Regions from separate parts of the Peribacillus sp. NPDC055009 genome, predicted to be linked through region 3. Evidence: predicted binding sites of a transcription regulator. Region 3 holds the regulator's gene; each other region holds the start of a gene.
The links. Region 3 encodes LexA, which represses DNA repair genes until DNA is damaged. Its sites were predicted from a motif close to CGAACATATGTTCG; they were not measured.
Positions count from the first base shown of each region.

Region 1: addB (helicase-exonuclease AddAB subunit AddB) is a predicted target of LexA. The motif match lies at 2,482-2,495, and genes of this name have one in related genera.
Region 2: recA (recombinase RecA) is a predicted target of LexA. The motif match lies at 2,430-2,443, and genes of this name have one in related genera.

Region 1 covers NZ_JBSGVZ010000003.1:103,112-107,403, forward strand. The annotation lists gene addB (helicase-exonuclease AddAB subunit AddB) at 1-2,353, opposite strand, end outside; gene lepB (signal peptidase I) at 2,544-3,107, opposite strand; gene ACWF5P_RS06700 (TVP38/TMEM64 family protein) at 3,141-3,755, opposite strand; gene ACWF5P_RS06705 (hypothetical protein) at 4,046-4,292, shown strand, end outside.
Region 2 covers NZ_JBSGVZ010000014.1:90,278-94,569, forward strand. The annotation lists gene ACWF5P_RS19375 (helix-turn-helix domain-containing protein) at 1-236, shown strand, start outside; gene pgsA (CDP-diacylglycerol--glycerol-3-phosphate 3-phosphatidyltransferase) at 401-985, shown strand; gene ACWF5P_RS19385 (competence/damage-inducible protein A) at 1,009-2,241, shown strand; gene recA (recombinase RecA) at 2,589-3,635, shown strand; gene rny (ribonuclease Y) at 3,978-4,292, shown strand, end outside.
Region 3 covers NZ_JBSGVZ010000005.1:31,798-36,089, reverse strand. The annotation lists gene ACWF5P_RS10100 (DUF896 domain-containing protein) at 1-125, opposite strand, end outside; gene ACWF5P_RS10095 (YneB family resolvase-like protein) at 191-847, opposite strand; gene yneA (cell division suppressor protein YneA) at 867-1,178, opposite strand; gene lexA (transcriptional repressor LexA) at 1,334-1,957, shown strand; gene ACWF5P_RS10080 (glucosaminidase domain-containing protein) at 2,163-2,777, opposite strand; gene ACWF5P_RS10075 (hypothetical protein) at 3,142-3,429, shown strand; gene ACWF5P_RS10070 (esterase/lipase family protein) at 3,810-4,292, opposite strand, start outside.

The DNA.
Region 1 (4,292 bases), on a different contig from region 3:
TCTCACCGTATAATTGCTTACTTGTTTCCTCAGATAATTTCTTTGTCCTATTTTGATAAAAAAGGCTCGATAAAACCTTAGTTGCTGAAGGACCGGCCCTTTCATCATCAATAATGGCATTATACACATCCCACCATAGTGAATGGATTGGATAGTTTCTTTTTTTCAGCTGCAATTGGGCAGCCAGGTACGATAGTGCCACATCATGATTCGCAGCATATTTCACCTGTTCCTCAGCAGGCAGATCGGATGGATCGTTCATATAATACACTTCGGAAACGTTAGGCAATACGTCCCTTACCCGTTTTAAATAGGATGAGGGTAAAAGTGCCTTTCCTTCCTCATCGGCAAGCGGATATGATAAATAAAGTGCCTCAGCAGGCGTAGTGAATGCTTTGTACGCTGTGAACTCCTCATCCAGCAGGCGCACTTTTGAACTTGGGGCAACATCAAGTCCGCCAGCCAGCAGCACATCACGATCACTATCTGAAAAAATTCCGTCAGATACAGCTTTTCCTGGCAAAACCCCTTCGTTCAGGCCGATAACAAAAGCTGTCTTCACATCATCCAGGCGGGATAAATCTAGATTAGCGACCAATACTTGGTCAATTGCCGGCGGTACCAAAGAAAATTCAAGAGATTCCAGACCAGCTTCAATAATTACTGCAAACTGTTTCATGGAGAGTTCTTCCCCGCTCAGCAGTTCAACGAATTGGTCCAATAGGTCGACAACCGCATTCCAAGTTTGCTCATGCTCTCTTGCCGATACCAAATCACCTGCTTCTTCTGCCTCTAGTTTTAGCTTTTCCAATTTTTCCGGCACATGTAATTCTTCAAGATATAGATAAAGGGCTTCACACAATTCCCTGCCATTAGCAGCCTTTTTAACACGTTTTGAGAGCTTCAAGATGGGCTCGGTAAATAATTGCTTCATCTCATTCAACTCTTGCTCAAGCTTCATTTCCTTATCCGTTTGGTTCCGGTCCTCGAGTTCCAGGCCGCGGAAGCGCCTGTAGGTCCAACGTTCTTTGGACGTCCACCTGCTTCCTTTAATGCCGCGGGCCAGCACATAGTTCTCCAGCTTATCTACCTGTTCGCGCATCCTATCATGATTTTTTTGCAGCGGAAATAGAAGCTCAGTCTTGATTGCACGAAATACCGGCTCATAACGCCAATAGCCATTGATGATCTCCAAAGTGGAACGAATCAGTTCAATCAGAGGATGATTCAGCATCGTCCGTTTGGAATCGACGAACAAGGGTATTTGATAATCCCGAAAAACGGTTTGTAAAATATCTGCGTATGCTTCCCCATTACGGACTAAAATCGCAATATCACGGAAACGGTGCTGTTTCTGTCTGACCAGCGACAAGATGTCCCGGGCAACTCCTTCAATCTCAGCTCTGCGGTTAACTGCCTGGGCGATCGTTACATCAAGTGACTGCTCAAACGTTTGTGCAGGACGAATGGCAAAATGAGTTTCCAGGTGATTCAGCCCTGGACTCTTTCCAAACCTTTCCGTCCCTTTTAAGATTCGATCTTCTGAAATCGGTATGCCATTCCTCAATCCAGCCTGATAAAGGTGATGATAAAGATTACCCGTTTGCCTGAACAGCTGCAAATCATCCGGGGCATATTGCCTGTAGGGCTGATCTAACGTCAGTGAGATCGTTACACTCCTGCACAGCTTCATCATTTCTTCCACAATCAATAATTCCTGTGGAGTCAAGCTATAAAAACCATCGATGTATATATCCGCATTCCTTATATATGAAGACTCTGGCATTTTCTCGATCAGCAAAGTGAAATAGTCTTCGGAATCTAAATATTTGTTGACCATTTCATCCTCAAAAGCCTGATAGACCAATTCAAGATCATGCAGTTTATCCTGAATGCCGCTGCCGGCCTGTGAGGTTTCTTGCAAATAGTTTTGAATGTCATCAGGTTGGATGCAATACTGCTTGAACTCGGCCAGCATTAGCTCCATCTGTGCAATGAACCCCTGCTTATCAGCAGATCGACGAAACATCTTTAACTCTTCCTTTTTATCTTCCATGATCTTCCGTATCAACATATTGACGCCGACACTGTCCAAATGCAGCCGGCTCATCCCCCCGGTTTCCTGAAGGACGCGCCATGCAAGCCTGCTAAAACTGAAAACCTGTGTCCGGATCATTCCGGCAAGGCCTGGTGTTTTAATTAATTTATATTCAGATAGAAACGTCATCTGATCAGGAACGAGGTAGATAATTGGATTTCCTTCGGGATCTTCTGCCAATTTGGAGCGGATTTCGTCCAATATATTCGAAGTTTTCCCTGCACCCGATCTTCCCAGTAAAAAACGGAGTGACATCTCTTTTTCCCCCTTACAACATAATATCTAGACCCATCATACCAGAAATAGTTTCGTCTTTATGACTAGGTTTCTGTTTCCAATTAGATTTACTTTCTATTATTTTACCGTTTCCCTTTAAAAAACACCAATCGTACGTTCGCGTTTTCCCCCAAAAGAAAAAGCCCACATAATTTTGGGGCTTCCACAATCATTCACCTGTAAATTTAAAATTGAAATCATTGACCGGCCAATATCGAACATCCACTTTACCGACAACATTTTCAACCGGTATATAACCAAAATGACGGCTGTCAGCACTTTCAAGACGGTTATCACCCATGACAAAAAGCTTACCCTCCGGAACTTTGGTCATGTCCGTCAATTCTTTTAATGTAAAATCACCTGTAAAATCCTGTTCCGGGAAACCTTCCTTGAATTTCTCAAGATAAGGCTCATCCACTTTTTCACCATTTACATAAAGCCAATCATCTTTATAACGAATTCGGTCACCTGCAATCCCTATGACTCGCTTAACATAATCTTCTTGTGAATTAGCATGAAAAACAATAATGTCAAAACGGTTGATATCATGAATCCGGTAATTGATTTTATTCACGACAAGTTTATTTCCATCTTCAAGGGTCGGCTGCATCGACTTCCCTTCAACATCATAGCTTGAAAAGAGAAATGTACGGATTAAGATGTAAATAACAAAAGCTATCATCGCTGGTTTTATCCAATCGGATAAAGAATTCTTGTTTGTTTTTTCCATCTAGTTCAACCCCTACTGCATTTATATATTAATTTATTGTCCTTCTTCTCTCTTCATGCTTTTATTTAGCCTGACTTCCAGTCTTTTTCCCACATACCATAGGATAAAGATGACGATTCCGATAATGATCGTTCGCACAGGCTTATGAATTAATGATACTAAATCGTAACCTACGAAGCTGATCGTAAAAATCATCACCGCTTTCCCACCCACTACTGCAAGTCCATATTGCAGGGTACTGACTTTTGAAAGTCCTGCCACGATATTAACGATAGCCGAAGGTGTAAAAGGGAAGCAGAGTAATATGAACAAAGGACCGAATCCATGGCTCTCAACCCAAACCATCAACCTCTGCACCTGTTTATGCTTTTGCAAAAATCGGAAAAACCTCATTTGACCATATCTTCTAATAATCCAAAAGATCAAAAAAGACCCCGCTACCGCACCAATCCAAGAAAATAAAAATCCCCACCAGAGACCAAAAGCCGTTGCATTAGCAAGCACGAACACCACTAAGGGCAAAAAAGGCAAAAATGCTTCCAGCATCGGCAGCAAGATCCCAGGAATTGGACCGAATGAGCGATATTGCTGAATAAGTGCCGATATATGATCAAGTGTAAACCACTCACGTATAGTATCCAAATCCATAATTATCTCCCTCGACATGCTGCCATCATTGCAGCATAAACTTATTAAAAACTGTTTATTTTAGATATATCACTTTCCCCTGAAATTGCAAGAATTATTATCCATATATCTTCATACTTTCCCTATCTCCGGAAAACATAATCTTGTTAACGAATATTTCTTGATTTATCAAAACTGCTTGCATATACACTGAAAATACATTAGGATAAAAAACAGAACGGATGTTCTTATTTTTGCAGAATATACATACTATTATTAAAAACGCGCTATTTTAGAAAGGGGCGGTCATGATGACCCGCATTCCAGAAGATGACCGAAATATGATTGAAAAAGCCATCTACCTCCCTATGGTTATTACAGTCTTAAACCGGGATCTCAAGGTCATCGAAATTAGTCCGTTTAAATTAAAAAGGCCCTATTCGGAGCTAGTCGAACATATTTTAAAAGTGGTTCAAGACGAACTTGCCGAGGTGCGGCGCTATTTGCGCAAGGAGAATATTAAGGTTAGTGAAATCAAACGCGATGAATCCTTCACGA
Region 2 (4,292 bases), on a different contig from region 3:
AAGGCTCGCCATGGGTCGGCATAAAAAATGGTGAAGGTAAATTACTATTCCAGGGCACTATCGACAAGGACAAAAGCCAGGAAATTGATTTCACCAATGAAAAAGAAGCTGTCATCAATATAGGCAGAGCATATGAAACTGAGATTTATGTGAATGATGAGAAGCTGGAGTATTCCATTTCACCGACTGAAGTGAATACGCAATTGGTTACGATACAATTTACGAAAGCCGAATAGTCATCTTATAGATGACTATTTTTGCTCTATTTAATGGTAAGGCGACGGGGAAATGGATTACCCGGCATATAAGATTGGATTTTGAGTTAAATTATACATAAAAGCGTATTTTAGATCTAAGACGCAGGCCCGAATGGCAGGCGTAAATTTTGGAGGTAAAAGTTTTGAATCTGCCTAATAAGATTACAGTAGCAAGAATCTGTTTAATACCAGTATTTTTAATCATCATGCTCGTTCCTTTTTCATGGGGGACGCTGACTTGGGGAGAATACAGTTTGCCAGTGGCGCACTTAGCTGGAGCCATCCTCTTTATTATCGCTTCCACTACGGATTGGATCGATGGCCATTTTGCCAGAAAATATAATATGATTACTGATTTAGGGAAATTTTTAGATCCACTGGCTGATAAGCTTCTGGTTTCGGCTGCCTTAATCGTTTTGGTTGATCTAGATTTAATGTACGGTCAATCATGGATCGCCATCGTGATCATAAGTCGCGAGTTTGCAGTCACCGGATTGCGTTTGGTGCTAGCGGGTACAGGGGAAGTGGTTGCAGCGAACCAGCTTGGTAAAATAAAAACATGGGCACAAATTGTTTCTATTTCGGCTTTATTGCTGCATAACCTCCCATTTGCCTTAATTTCACTTCCATTTGCCAATATCGCATTGTGGATTGCATTAATCTTTACAATCTGGTCAGGCTTGGATTATTTTATAAAAAACAAAGAAGTATTTGTTAATTCAAAGTAAAAACGAATGGTGGTTTTGAAAAGATGGATGCAGAAATCATTGCAGTGGGCTCAGAGCTTCTTTTAGGACAAATCAATAACACTAATGGAAGGTTCTTATCGCAGCAGTTTGCGGAAATGGGGATCAACGTTTTTTACCATACTGTGGTCGGGGATAACGATCGCCGTTTACAACAAGCTATAGAAATCGCTGAATCTAGGGCGAACTTGATTGTCTTTACCGGTGGACTCGGTCCTACCAAAGATGATTTAACGAAAGAAACGATTGCTCGCCATATAGGGAAAAAGCTCGTTTTTAATGATGAAGCTTTGCATTCCATTGAAGCTTACTTCCAAAAACGGGAACGGCCGATGACGGAAAACAACAAAAAACAGGCCCTTGTCTTAGAAGGCAGTGAAGTGTTGGCAAACGATCATGGCATGGCACCGGGAATGGTCTTGTCCAAATCTGGGATTACATATATGCTTCTCCCTGGTCCGCCAAGTGAAATGGAGCCGATGTTTTTAAGTTATGGTTATGAAAAGATCATGAATAAACTGGAAAAGCATGAACGGATCGATTCCAAGGTTCTTCGGTTCTACGGTATAGGTGAAGCCGAACTGGAAACGGTGATTGAAGATCTTCTTGTCAATCAAACGAATCCGACAATTGCTCCGCTGGCAGCCGAAGGGGAAGTGACGTTAAGGATCACCGCTAAAGACTCTTCTAAAGAAAAATGCGAAGAGCTTATTTTAGAAGCGGAAAAAGAAATTCTTAGCAGGGTCGGTAAGTTCCACTATGGAAGTGATAATACTTCGCTAATAAAGGAACTTGTAAAAGAATTAACGGTCCGCAAGCTTTCAATTGCTGCAGCTGAAAGCTTGACCGGTGGGATGTTCCAAGAACAGCTGACAACCATACCGGGCGCGGGTAAAGTCTTCAAAGGCGGAATTGTCTGCTATACGAATGATGCGAAGTCGAACGTCCTTGGCGTCAGCGATGATACCATATCTGAGCATGGGGTGGTCAGCGGTGAGTGTGCAATGGAAATGGCCTCTAATGTCCGGAGCAAGCTCGATGCGGATGTAGGCATAAGCTTCACGGGTGTTGCAGGTCCGGATGAACAAGAAGGCAAGCCTGTAGGGACAGTATTCATTGGCATTTCCTATCGGGATGGAAACACTCATTTCAAGGAGTTGAATCTTTCCGGAAGCAGGGCGCAAAACCGGATTCGGAGTGTGAAGTACGGCTGTCATTACCTATTAAGGGATTTATAACGCTAAAAGCAGAGCTTTTTACAGCTCTGCTTTTTATTTGGTTTTAGAAGTTTGTTTCTTGAAAAATAGGGAAAAAAAGAAAAAAGTTAATTCAATGAAAATGTTTTTTTTAGGGAGCAAGTGAAAGGAAATGGAGATTTCCTTAAGATAAAACGCTTTTTTACAGAGAATGCCCCGAAAGAAAAAAACGAATGAATGTTCGACTTTTTGCTTGGCAAAATTGTAAAAAGAGTATATAGTAAAGATAGGTTTTGAGACAGGATGCAAACCTTGATCTCGAATAATTGCTAACGTAAGTACACCTTTAATCGGACAGCCGATTATTTGAATATAGAGGAGGAAATTGAGTGAGTGATCGTCAAGCGGCTTTAGATATGGCGTTAAAACAAATTGAAAAACAATTTGGTAAAGGTTCTATTATGAAACTTGGGGAACAGTCTGATCGTAGGATTTCAACGATTTCAAGCGGTTCTTTAGCATTGGACGTAGCATTGGGAGTGGGCGGATATCCAAGAGGCCGGGTCATTGAGATATATGGACCTGAAAGCTCAGGTAAAACGACTGTTGCATTACATGCTATTGCAGAAGTACAAAAGACTGGCGGCACGGCTGCATTCATTGATGCAGAGCATGCTTTAGATCCAGCATATTCAGAAAAACTTGGTGTAAATATAGATGATTTACTGCTTTCACAGCCTGATACGGGTGAACAGGCCTTGGAGATCGCTGAAGCATTAGTTCGAAGTGGAGCTGTAGATATCATTGTCATTGATTCGGTGGCAGCACTTGTTCCTAAAGCTGAAATCGAAGGCGAAATGGGAGATTCCCATATGGGTCTTCAAGCGCGGATGATGTCCCAGGCGCTTAGAAAACTGTCTGGTGCCATTAATAAATCAAATACCATTGCCATTTTCATTAACCAAGTCCGTGAAAAAATCGGTGTTATGTTTGGGAATCCAGAAACGACTCCAGGAGGCCGGGCATTGAAGTTCTATTCAACTGTTCGTCTGGAAGTGCGCCGTGCGGAACAATTAAAACAGGGTAATGAAATCGTCGGTAATAAAACGAAAATCAAAGTTGTAAAAAACAAGGTTGCTCCACCATTCCGTCAAGCAGAAGTTGACATCATGTATGGTCAAGGGATTTCCCAGGAAGGTGAAATCATCGATATGGGTGCAGATCTTGATATCGTCCTTAAAAGCGGCTCGTGGTATTCATACAATGAAGAGCGTGTTGGACAAGGCCGCGAAAATGCGAAGCTGTTCTTGAAAGAAAATCAGGATATCGCTCAGGAAATTTCTCAGAAAATCAGAGATCACTATAATCTCGATGGAGAGCATGAATTACCGCCAGAAGAAAATGAACCAGAAGAGCATTTTGAATTGCTTGATTAATGGTATTTGGAAAAGGCCTAAGCTTGTTCGCTTAGGCCTTTTCTATATATTTTGAGAAAAGTGTGAAATTTTCAGCGGAATAAATGGCATTGAAATAACTTTTCCATAAAGAATGCTGTACATTATGATGGTTGATATTGAGAAAACTTGAATAATCATTGATACATAAGGGACAAACGCTTGACAATAAAAATTCTCAACTATACAATTAATATGTATATTTTACAATTTTTCAAACTAAAATTTTGAAAATTAAGTGCTGTATATTGAATTTATGTGCAATGTACTTGCCGACAGTTCAACATTTTATGTAAAAAGTTCATAGCAAGGGGAGGTGAAACGATGGAACCCATGACAATCATCTTCACTTTGCTTGGCCTAATCGTCGGTGCAGTTGTTGGTTATTTTATTCACAAATCAAAATTTGAGAGTAAAATAGCAGGGGCAAAGGGCTCTGCTGAACACATCCTTGAGGATGCAAAACGTGAAGCGGAAGCACTTAAGAAAGAAGCCTTGTTGGAAGCAAAAGATGAAATTCATAAAGTTCGTGCCGATTCGGATCGGGAAGCCCGTGAAAGAAGGAACGAATTACAAAAACAAGAAAATCGGTTATTGCAAAGAGAAGAGAATCTGGACCGCAAGGATGAAACGTTAGAC
Region 3 (4,292 bases):
CTGAATGTTTCCAAATACTCACTTCTCAATTGGGTTTGCTCTTTTGCCTCAACTTCCGTCAAACCTTCAGCCTTCGCCTTTTTAGAAAGTTCATTAATACGGGCTATTTTTTCTTTTGATAACATAATTTCGCTCCTTCATAATCTCCGGATATTGTCATGGTATTAAAAAAAAAGCGAAATTACAAGTTCTAAGATTTACTTTCATTTGTATTCAGTTGATGTTCGAGAAAACGCCTGTTCACAGTAGCCTTTGAAACATTGTATCCAAAGCCCCTTAAAGTGGCTGCGATTTCTGCGAATGTCAATCCATTGGCCCGAAGTTTAATAATTTCTTCAATAGGGATTTCCATACGGTCCCTTCCAGTGGAATTCCTTTGATTCTGAAGGTTTTTTTGAGGACGGTATCCTTTTTCAACGGCTCTTATCATCCCGCGCTTTATTTTAAGATTATGTAGTTTCCTTTGGTATTCTTCTACAATACCGACTATCTGGATGACCATGGCATCCGAATCCGATAACTCAAGCTCCCCGTCATGTGAGAGTGTATAAATTTTAACATTTTCTTTAAGGATGACATGGAAAAGGGCTATTTTGGCATTCCCTCTTCCCAGCCTTGTTTCATCCTGGATTAATAGTACTTCAGCTTCTTTAGTTTTAAATAGTTCGAGCATGTCAAAAATGCCATCCCGATTCAACTCATAACCACTTGCCTGCTCTTTTATTATGGATATAACTTCAACATCCATCTTTTCTGCCAATTTGACTAACTCATCTTCCTGCCTTGCCAATGATGTTTCCTGTGACTCTTTTTCTGTGCTGACCCTACAATAGATTACCGCCTTCATAATACCCTACCTTCACTGCTTACTGCTCACTGGCCAAATTCTGGACAAGTTCTTCCCCTTTAACCGGTATGACGATGACTTGACCAGGTTTAATTGTATCCGCCCTGACACCATTATGCTCTTCTATCCAACCAATGAATTCTTTTTTTGTCAAATTTGCTTCTTCGTATTCTTCGGCGATTCCCCATAGGGTATCACCTTCACTTACTTCTATAGAAAGGAAATCCTTTTTTGGATCATTGTTCAATGTACAAGAGAATAAAATTGAAAAGATGAATACTGATCCCGCTAATAGAATCGTATAAATATAATTTTTGTATAATTTTTTCATAAATATCCCTCCAAAGCGAATGTTCGTTCGTATGTTATGGTCAAATTATAATACGAACGTTTGTTTCAGTCAACAACAAAATTCGAACTTATGTTTGTATAGAATTGGGGGCCATGCTATAATGTAGCAAAGAACATTGGGGAAGAGGTGCACATATGACTAAACTATCAAAAAGGCAGCAAGATATTCTTGATTTCATTAAAGAAGAGGTTCGCCAAAAAGGGTATCCACCTTCCGTACGGGAGATTGGTGAAGCAGTGGGACTTGCTTCAAGTTCAACAGTACACGGGCATTTATCACGCCTGGAAAGCAAAGGCCTGATTAGACGTGACCCAACCAAGCCAAGGGCCATTGAAATAATGAATTTGGAGGAAGCGAACAATATTCCCAAAGTCAATGTCGTGAACGTGCCGTTACTTGGAAAAGTAACAGCGGGAATGCCGATAACGGCCATTGAGAACATAGAAGAATACTTTCCGCTTCCCGAAAGCATGGTTCCACATGATGACCATGTATTCATGCTGGAAATCATGGGTGAAAGTATGATCGAAGCAGGAATTCATGATGGGGATTATGTCATCGTGAAACAACAAAGCAATGCCAATAATGGAGATATCGTCGTGGCCATGACGGAAGATGATGAAGCCACTGTAAAACGATTCTTTAAGGAACCGGATTACATAAGGCTTCAGCCTGAGAACTCGAATATGGAACCAATTATTTTACGAGATGTTTCGATACTTGGAAAAGTAATAGGCTTATATAGACAAATACACTAAAAGCGCTAACCGCGCTTTTTTTGTTTGTTTAATCTATGTCCCGAATTCTCTCAATATGCATATGGAATTTTAATAGAATCAAGTTTTCATGGGAATTTAAACATCCTTAATTACGAACGGAAGTATACGATCGCCTAATATGTACTTTGGTAACACTCTGATTACAATAAAAAAGAGAGCTTTAACTACCGCTCCCAGTTAAAATTCACTTCACTCGTAATCTTTGGTTCACTTTAATTAGGTTAAGATCTACCAAGCCGTTCCACTGTTGAATCTGCACTTGTGTAGAACCGTATGCTTTTGCAAGCGCAGAGACGGTATCCCCTTTTTGGACAATATGATAAACCTCTTCTATACTTGCATCATATTTTGTTAAATCGCTTGTTTCGATAAGGTTCACCAGTTTTTCAATATAGTTGGGATCCGAGGCGTACCCAGCATCGAAAATTGCTTTGAGTGCTTTTCTGTAATCTTTTTCTCCAATGACAGCCGTATAAAGACTTCTATTCCATGAAGTCCCCTTTACATATAAATTGGCAAGATCTCTAAGACTTTCTTCCCAAGATGGGTATTTTCTGAATTTGTTCCATACTTGAACGGGTACGCCATTGACATATTCCATTGTCTGAATGATGACAGACTCACCCTTGAAGTCACCTTTTGTACCGAATATATTTTTTCCTTTGCTTGCTAATAAACTTGTCCCATATCCACTCTCCAAACAAGCTTGTGCAATGACAACAGAAGGTAATATTTTAAATTCCTGTTGAATTTTCTGGGCATAGGGAGCAATTTCCTTAATAAATGTTTCCTTGCTCATTAGAACCTCCCATCAATGGTTTTACTTTATTTTTCACTGTTCATCTTCATTCTTATCGTATTCTCATCTATGAAAAAGGTTACAGCAAGTCCCATACAAAAGGTTCTGATGTTTGGCTAATTGTTTTTATTATAGATTTCTTACCTAGAGTTGCCTGCTTCGAGTATTATTTATCCATTTCCCTACCAAACAGGAAAAGCCGTCAATCCATTTAATTAAATGGATTTACGGCTTTTCCTGTCGAACACTGAAAATCTTCAAAACTTGTTCGTTAATTTTAAATTTGTAATTATTTATTTTTGTATAAAACCTTGATGAAAAACAAAAACTATTTTTAAAAACTTCATTTCAAGGTGGTGAAATCATGGACTACCCAACCGTCCATACAAACTTCTGGGATGCAGTGATAGCCATTCCTACCATCATGATTCTTACTCAATTTATTAAGGTCATGTTTCATATTCATCCAAAATTCGTCCCTACCATCGCTTTGGGTCTTGGCTTGTTCATTTCCATTTTCATCAGTCATCGTCATCACTTGGTTTCAGGAATTTTCATGGGCTGGTTTTATGGCTATGCAAGCATAGGCAATTATGCTGCACTCAAAACTGGTATTTTGTCTTATAGAGAATCCTACAAAAAGACGGATTAAATCTATTCTTGTTGCCTAGCTGAAATTCATCAATCTTTTTATTGCTAGATGACCTTACTAGCTTTATTTCCCATCGAACACCATTAATTTAATCGCTGTATTAGTAATTACAAACTGGCTGAATCCTTTGGCTAAAACAAACCACCCATGTTAGCACCACATTACATCAAAAAACCCTTTTCAATTAAGAGAAGGGATTTTTTTGTCGGGAAAAGTGGGTTATTATGTTTTTTACACTCCTGCCGAGGCGGCTTGGTAGGATCGGCGGAAAGGGACCGGATTTCTGTATTCAACAGGATCTATTTTTCAAGAAAAGATTGGAGGCAAACTTCGAATTTGTCTACAGTCTGATACCCTCTCAAAGAAGAGAATGCATTTCACTATTTCTCAATATAGACCGAACGAATCAGTGTCCGGGTTCTTTCAGTACCATCCACATTTTTTTCCTTGACATCTATTGTTACATTATAAACCCCTGACTTAGGTACTTCCGGAAGTGTGCCAGTAAAATTTTCTGTATCCATTGCCTTAATTGAGCTTTTTTCACTAATTTCATTACCTGTTTCATCTATTAGATGAACCAAGAATGTTGTGCTGATTGGCCTTTTTTTATCATTCATTGGGTTCTTTATTAAAAATTTCGCATCTTTTTGCTTAACTTTACCGGCCATACTTAATGTAATGGGATTCTTTTCGTTAAATTGTGCTGTGAACAGGTAGGCGTCTTTTGGCGATTTAGTCTTCATACGCACTTTCCAATCACCAATTTCAAGGTTGTTTCTATTGAATGATTGGACGGTTGCACCATTAAAAAAGGAAGTTTCGTTTTTGGCTGAATGAACCATTAAGGAAGGTGAATACTT